2 regions of the Nocardiopsis sp. NPDC006938 genome follow, and region 2 is predicted to be linked to the other one. Evidence: riboswitches for the same ligand, from Rfam matches in the RefSeq annotation. Region 2 holds a riboswitch; the other holds the start of a gene.
What was found. A riboswitch is a leader RNA that binds a small molecule or an ion and turns the genes downstream of it on or off. The one in region 2 is predicted to bind glycine.
Positions count from the first base shown of each region.

Region 1: another riboswitch for glycine. It lies ahead of gcvP (aminomethyl-transferring glycine dehydrogenase); the one in region 2 lies ahead of gcvT (glycine cleavage system aminomethyltransferase GcvT).

Region 1 covers NZ_JBIAGA010000005.1:79,384-83,266, reverse strand. Annotated here, with positions in the region: gene gcvP (aminomethyl-transferring glycine dehydrogenase) at 1-1,643, opposite strand, end outside; glycine riboswitch at 1,741-1,831, opposite strand; gene ACFYL4_RS09805 (MerR family transcriptional regulator) at 1,989-2,489, opposite strand; gene ACFYL4_RS09800 (bifunctional nuclease family protein) at 2,902-3,375, opposite strand; gene ACFYL4_RS09795 (FHA domain-containing protein) at 3,546-3,883, opposite strand, start outside.
Region 2 covers NZ_JBIAGA010000026.1:41,469-45,351, forward strand. Annotated here, with positions in the region: gene gcvH (glycine cleavage system protein GcvH) at 1-69, opposite strand, end outside; gene gcvT (glycine cleavage system aminomethyltransferase GcvT) at 231-1,340, opposite strand; glycine riboswitch at 1,481-1,582, opposite strand; gene ACFYL4_RS25950 (penicillin-binding transpeptidase domain-containing protein) at 1,785-2,675, shown strand; gene ACFYL4_RS25955 (Lrp/AsnC family transcriptional regulator) at 2,672-3,682, opposite strand; gene ACFYL4_RS25960 (amidohydrolase family protein) at 3,877-3,883, shown strand, end outside.

The DNA.
Region 1 (3,883 bases), on a different contig from region 2:
CCCGCGGCCTGGTCGAGCGGGGCGAAGGGGTGCAGGCCCGCGAACTCCGGCCAGGTGATGGACTCCATCTCGGCCGTGGCGTTGAGTTTCATGGTGCACGAGCCCAGCGGGATCATCGTGCGGTCCAGCGCCAGGTCGCGGTCGGACAGGCGGCGCATGTAGCGCAGCAGGGAGGTCTCGCTGCGGTGGGTGTTGAACACCTGGTGGGTGAGGTAGTCGACGCCGCGCGCGAGGTCGGCGGGCAGCAGGTCGGCGTCCTCGTCCACGGCCACCGGGGCCCGACCGGCTCCGCGGTCGGCCTCGCCGAAGGCGGCCAGTACCGTCTCCAGGTCGGCGACGGTGGTGGTCTCGTCCACGCTCAGGCCGACCGTGGTCTGGTCGACGCCCAGCAGGTTGACTCCGGCCTCCAGGGCGCGTTCGACCACGCGGTCGGCGCTGGGCACGCGCACGCGCAGGGTGTCGAAGTAGGAGCCGTGGACGACCTCGAAGCCACGCCGGGTGAGGGCCCGGGCCAGGGCGGCCGTGCGGGTGTGCACCTGGCGGGCGATCGCGCGCAGCCCGTCGGGACCGTGGTAGACCGCGTACATCCCGGCCATGATGGCCAGCAGGACCTGCGCGGTGCAGATGTTGCTGGTGGCCTTCTCACGGCGGATGTGCTGTTCGCGGGTCTGGAGGGCCAGGCGGTAGGCGGGCTTGCCCGCGTCGTCGACCGAGACGCCGACCAGGCGGCCGGGCAGCTGGCGTCGGAGCTTCTCCCCCACCGACATGTAGCCGGCGTGCGGTCCGCCGAATCCGAGCGGCACGCCGAAGCGCTGGGTGGAGCCGACCGCGATGTCGGCGCCGAGGTCGCCGGGGCTGCGCAGGAGGGTCAGCGCGAGGATGTCGGCGGCGACCACGGCCAGGGCCCCGCGCTCGTGTGCCTGGGCGATGACGGCGCTCGGGTCACGCACGACCCCGCTGGAGGCCGGGTACTGGACCAGGACGCCGTAGGCGTCGCCCTCGGGCAGGCCCCGGGTGAGGTCGGCGACGACGACCTCGATGCCCAGGGGTTCGGCCCGGGTGCGCAGGACCTGGAGGGTCTGCGGGAAGACGTCGGCGTCGACGACGAAGACGTCGCTCTTGACCTTGCTGGCCCGGCGCGCGAGGGTCATGGCCTCCGCGGCGGCGGTGGCCTCGTCCAGCAGGGAGGCTCCGGTGATGGGCAGACCGGTGAGGTCGGAGACCATGGTCTGGAAGTTGATGAGGGCCTCCAGACGGCCCTGGGAGATCTCGGGCTGGTAGGGCGTGTACGCCGTGTACCAGGCGGGGTTCTCCATGATGTTGCGCAGGATGACCGGGGGCGTGAGCGTGCCGTAGTAGCCGCGGCCGATCATCGGCGTGGTGGGCCGGTTGCGCGAGGCCAGCTCGCGGAGCTCGGCGAGGGCCTCGGCCTCGCCGACCGCCTCGGGCAGGTCGAGCGCGGCGCTGCGGCCCGGGGCGCTGAGGATGGACGCGGGCACGGCCGCGGTCATGAGCTCGGCGGTGGAGCCGTAGCCGACCGTCTTGAGCATCTCGTCGGTCTCGGCGGGGGCGGGTCCGATGTGGCGGTCGGCGAACACCCGGGCGGGGGCTCCCGGGGTGGGGGCGTTCGACGGGTCAGGCACGGAGACCTCCTGGTGACAGGGCCGATCGGGTCGGCGGTGTTCCTCACGGTCTCCCCCTCTGTCACCGGGCACGACCGCGCCCAGGCTTCAGAGCGGCCTCCTCCGCGCGGTCCATGGTGCCTGAGAGGTTACTGGGGAGTATTGCCCCGTCGGCGCCCCGTTGCCGAGGTCTCTCCCGTGCGGTATCAGCGGCCTACTGACGCTCTGTATGTGTGTACAAGCAGGACGAATGTCGGTTTTCATCCCCGTTGTGACTACGACCGTACTCGATCGGGCACCGCGGCACCGCGCCAGGGCACGCCTTGCCCCGGATTCGGCGAGCCGATGACGGCGCGACCGCCAGGTTCACCCGGTGCGCCGCTCCCGGCGCCGCAGGGCCAGTTCGTCCACGGCCTGGGGCGCGGCGACGGGCAGGTCGGCCCGCTCCTCGGCCGGAACCACCCCGAGCGCCTCCTCAAGTTCGCGGGAGACGTTGGCCAGGGCCAGCCCGAACATGCCCTGCCCCCGCTGCATGAGGTCGACGACCTCGTCGGGAGAGGTGCACTCGTAGACGCTGACGCCGTCGCTCATCAGGGTGATGCGGGACAGTTCCGCGGCGGGGCGACCGCGCAGGTGGTCGACGGCGGTACGGATCTGCTGGAGGGAGATCCCGGTGTCCAGGAGCCGCTTGGCCACCTTGAGCATCAGGATGTCGGGCAGACTGTACAACGGGGCGTTATGGGCACCGGTGCGCACGCTGGGCACCACCAGGCCGGTCCTGGCCCAGTAGTCCAGCTGTCGATAGGTGATCCCGGCGGCCGTACACGCCGCTGGGCCCCGATACCCGACGTCCGTAGGCAGCGCCATCACGTCCTCTTCGCACAGTAGGCCCTGCTGCCCCGCTAGCCGCAGCGCGGACCGCCTGTCATGGTGATCCCGCTTGCCGCTCGCTACCGCCACGCCGACCTCCGGCTTCTCGTCCCACGGCGGCATCGACAGGGGAGTCCACTCAGAGAACGGGCGCGCCGTGGGTTTCACAGCACTGACGGTAGGACGACCGCAGGGCAGCGTCAACGAAGGCGCGCGGCGCGTCGCCAAGTGCGCACGCCAACGGGGCCGCGGCGCCGGACCCCGTCAGGCCGAAACCCGTCGGTCGGTTTTCGGCTGCGCCCTCCACGACCATTCCGTTCACCCAATCTATCACCACTACGACCGAAGAACTTGCAGGTCACGGCCGCGACAAAGAGATCGGGGCCCGCGAGGGCGAGCCCCGACCGCCTCAGGTACCACGTTGGCCGAAATCCTCCGGCGAAATGTTGTCCAGAAACTCCCGGAACGCCTCGACCTGATCCTCCTGCTCGTCAGGGATCGGCATCCCGGCCTCCTCGATCACGTCCTCGTGGGCGTAGATCGGCGTGCCGGTGCGCAGGGCGAGGGCGATGGAGTCCGAGGGGCGGGCGCTGACCTCCACGCCGTTGCTGAAGACCAGCTCGGCGTAGAAGACGCCGTCGCTCAGACCGGTGATGTTCACCGTCTCCAGGCCCGTGTCCAGGGCGTCCAGGACGTCACGGAACAGGTCGTGGGTGAGCGGGCGCGCGGGCGAGACGCCCTGCTGGGCCAGCGCTATCGCGGAGGCCTCCACACCGCCGATCCAGATCGGCAGGTAGCGGTCCCCCTCGGATTCCTTGAGCAGGACAATCGGTTGGTTCGAGGGCATCTCAACCCGGACGCCGACGACCTCCATGTGCTTCACAGCGGCTCCGTCCCACGAGTCGTCATGCCGGATGGGCGCTCGTCCCTGCTCCCCCGTCGGATCAGGACCCGAGGGCGAAATCGGCACCCTTCGTTACAAAGCTCTCCGGAGGCGGGGGGCCGCAAACCTCATCGGCACACCCGCCCCCGTCGACCGTGGTCAGCGCGGCGTCATCGGCGCGGCTTGGTCAGCAGGACCATCCGGAACTTGCCGATCTGGATCTCGTCCCCGCCGCCCAGCTCGGCCTCGTCCACCGGTTCGCGGTTGACGTAGGTGCCGTTGAGGCTGCCGACGTCACGAACCCCGAAACCGTTGCCACGGCGGAAGAACTCCACATGGCGCCGGGACACGGTGACGTCGTCGAGGAAGATGTCGCTGTTGGGGTGGCGGCCAGCGGTGGTCACGTCGCTGTCCAGCAGGAAGCGGCTCCCCGCGTTGGGGCCCCGCCGGACCACCAGCAAGGCGGTTCCGGGAGGGAGTGCGTCGGTGCTGGCGGGGTCGTCACCGC
Region 2 (3,883 bases):
GGCGATCCCGTCCCTGACCGCGATCCACTCGTGTTTGGCGGTGTAACCCAGCTCCGTGGGAACGCTCACTTCAACTCTCCTTGGAGGTGTTCCATTTGTCTGCCGTGCGCCCGTACGGCGACCCGGCCCGGCCTACGCCTGGCCACGCCCCGTCCGTGCCGGTCCCTCGTGGGGCGTCGGCCGCGCGGTGCGTGCAGGTCCTCGGGGCCGCGCTCCGGCGGCCCCGCTTCCTACGACTGCCGTTGGTAGAACGGCAGTTCGACCACGTCGACGGCCTCGCCCCGTCCGCGCACGTCCACGGTGAACGCGCCGGTCGCGGTGTCGAGGTCGCCGTCCACGTAGGCCATGGCGATGGGGCGGCCCAGGGTGGGGGAGGGGGCGCCACTGGTGGTGACTCCGATGACGGTGCCGTCGCGCAGCACGTCCATGCCCTTGCGGAGCGGGCGGCGGCCACGGGAGGCGAGCCCGATCAGTCGGCGGCCGCGCGAGGTGCGCGAGGCCTCCTCCAGCGCCGCGCGGCCCACGAAGTCGCCCGGCTTGTCGAGCTTGACCACGCGGCCCAGGCCGGCGTCGAAGGGGGTGAGCTCGGCGGAGAGCTCCTGGCCGTAGAGCGGCATCCCGGCCTCCATACGGAGGGTGTCGCGGGAGGAGAGCCCGGCCGGGACCAGCCCGAGCGGGGCGCCCTCGGCCATGAGCGCGGCCCAGACCTCGGGGGCCCGTTCGGCGGGGCGGACGAAGATCTCGAAGCCGTCCTCGCCGGTGTAGCCGGTGCGGGCGAGCAGGACGGGAACCCCGGCCACGGTGTGCTCGTACCCGGCGTAGTAGCGGATGTCGTCGAGGTTGGCGTCGGTGAGGGGAGCGAGGACCTCGACGGCGCGCGGACCCTGGACCGCGATCAGCGAGTAGTCGGCGGACTCGTCGGTGACCTCGACGTCGAAGCCGCAGGCGCGCTCGACCAGGGCCTGGGCCACCACGGACACGTTGGCCGCGTTGGCCACGACCAGGTACTCCTGCTCGCCGAGCCGGTAGACGATGAGGTCGTCCAGCACGCCGCCGTTCTCGGCGGTGATCATAGTGTAGCGGGCGCGACCCACCTTGACCTTGGACAGGAAGCCGACCAGGGCGTGGTCGAGCGCCTCGGCGGCCTGCGGTCCGCTCAGCCGGATCTCGCCCATGTGGGAGAGGTCGAAGAGTCCGGCGGCCTCACGGACGGCCGTGTGCTCGGCGGTCTCGCTGTCGTAGCGGAGCGGCATCAGCCATCCGGCGAAGTCGACGAGGGTCGCCCCGGCCTCTTCGTGGATCTTGTGCAGCGCGGTGAGGCGCGGCGCGGTCTCTGACATGGGCACTCCCGAGAGGATGGGTGTCGTGCGTAAGGCGTTGCCATCCTCCCCCTCTGTCATGGGTGCCTGAGAGCTTCACCGCGCGCTCGGCGTGGTTTGCACCTTCGGCGAGGGAACGCGTCCCTGCTTTCCAGAGTGGTCTCGCCCGTACGGTCCGCTGTGCCTGAGAGGTTGTCTTCGGGGAGGGATTGCTCCTTCGGCGGCCCACGCTGGATACGCGGACACTCTCCCGTACGGGGTCTGCGACAGCCTCAGCCTAGCAGCGGCGACATCGGAGGCCCACGACAACCCGGGCGGTTGTGGACGACCGCCGGGGCCCGCCCGGGCGCGCGGAGCCCGAGCCGCCGACACGCCCGCGCGACCTCGCGAACCCGGGTGTGTGACCTCCGGGCATCATCTAGCTTTGAGGGTGGACCCCGTTCGGACAGCCCGTGGAGGAGACGAGTGCGTACCGACACCGAACACGCTCCCGGCAGGGCCGGGCGCGCCTCCGGCCGCTTCGTCCTCGGAGCCGCCGGTTGCGTGATCACCCTGCTCGGCGGGGCGGCCTGCGGTGGCGCGGACGATCCGGAGCCCGCGCAGGGCACGGTCGGCAACCCGATCGAGCTGGGCGACGTGCAGACCGTGGAGCGCGAGGACCTGGAGGCCGTCTTCGCCGAGGCCGGGGTGGAGGGGACGTTCGTGCTCTTCGACGCCGGTGCCCGGTCCGCCGTGGTGGTGAACCCGGACGCCGCGGGCGAGCGCGCCGTCCCCGCGTCGACCTTCAAGCTCCCGAACACGCTGATCGCCCTCCAGACCGGCGAGGTGTCCGACGTGGACGAGGTGATCGCCCCCGAGTCCGGCGACGAGCTGAGTCTGCGCGAGGCCCTGCCCACCTCCGACGTCCCGGTACACCAGGAGGTCGCGGACCGGATCGGTTACGAGCGGATGTCCACCTGGGTGGACCGCTTCGACTACGGCAACCGCAACATCGGCGATGAGGGGGCGATGGACCGGTTCTGGTTGGAGGGCCCCCTGGAGATCTCCGCCCTGGAGCAGGCGACCTTCGTCGCCGAGCTGGCCCGCGAGGAGCTGCCCGTCGACGTGGAGCACCAGCGGGCCCTGCGGGATCTGCTGCTGGTCGAGGAGGGGCCGCGCCACCAGTTGTTCGGCCGCACCGGCCTGGGTGTGGACGTGGACCCCGTGCCCGGTTGGTGGGTGGGCTGGGTCGAGCGCGACGCGGAGCTGCACACGTTCGCGCTGCGTCTGGAGGTCGAGGACGAGGAGGACGCGGAGCTGCGCGAGTCGCTGGGCCGCGAGCTCCTGGTGGCGCTGGACGTCCTTCCCGCCGCCTAGGGGTCTGTCGGGGAGCGCAGCTGGACCGGCACCGAGCGCACGAAACGCTGTTCGGCGTCGGTCACGCCGCCCATGAACTTGAACGTGCGCAGCGTCATCCGCCGGTCGGCGATACGCAGCCCCGGCAGCTCCTCCAACAGTCGGCGCTCCACCCGGGTGAGGTCGGGCGCGTCGCGCAGCCACAGGATGAACAGGGTGTTCTCCGGGCCCGCGATGGTCGTGCACAGCCGTACCTCGGGAATGCGTTCTCCCAGGTCGGGCACGCCGTCCAGCACCTGGGGGTCGACCGTACCCCACAGGGTGGCGGCGCTGGGCCACCCCATGTGCGCGCGGGAGATGTCGCAGCGCAGCCCGAGGAGGCCGTCCCGCAGCAGCCGGTTGATCCTCCGCGCCGCGGTGGTGGGCGCGACGTCGAGGCGCTCGGCGATGGCCTGGTAGCCGAGTCGGGCGTCGGCGCACAGCAGGTCCACGATGGCCTGGTCGAGTTCGGTGACGCGTTCGTTGCCCGCCGGGTCGCGCAGAGCGGGTGACAGCGCCCGCAACCGGCGCCGTTGGCCGGGGGAGAGGGCCCGAACCTGCCACAGGTAGGCCTCCCGGGGCACCTCGGTGACCACGTGGACCCGGTAGGAGACCACGTCGGGGATAGCGCCCACCCAGTTCAGCAGGTAGTCCGCCAGCCCGGCGCCCGGCACCACGGTGAGCATGAGCTGGTGCGACCCGGCCACGAACTGGATGCTCAGGGTGTCACGGTCCTCGGCCAGGGCCGCGGCGACCCGTTCCACTGATCCGTTGCGGCAGCTCAACTCCACATAGCTGAGGTTCCGACGGGCCATCACCCGGCGGCGCGGAAACGCGGCGATGCGCGCCAGTCCCTCCTCCTCCAGGCGCCTCCACCGGCGGGCGAGCGTGGTCGGGTCCGCGTCCAGGACCGGCCCGAGCTCGGCCCAGGTGGCCCGGGGCGCCAACTGGAGGGCGTTGATCAGAGTCAGGTCGAACTCGTTGGGCATGCTCGATTCCGGCAGAATCCACCTCCTCAGTAGGGATTTCCGGCGATTCCCGAAGGTTACCGGAGCATCCGCGTAGGTTTCCGCAAGATCAGAAACGCGGCCCTGAGCTGCGAGTTCCCCGTTGGTTCACGCGCCGTCGCGCCCGGACACCCCACCGTGGGCCCGGGCCCGGCGCCGGGAGGAAGGTGGCGTCGATGACCC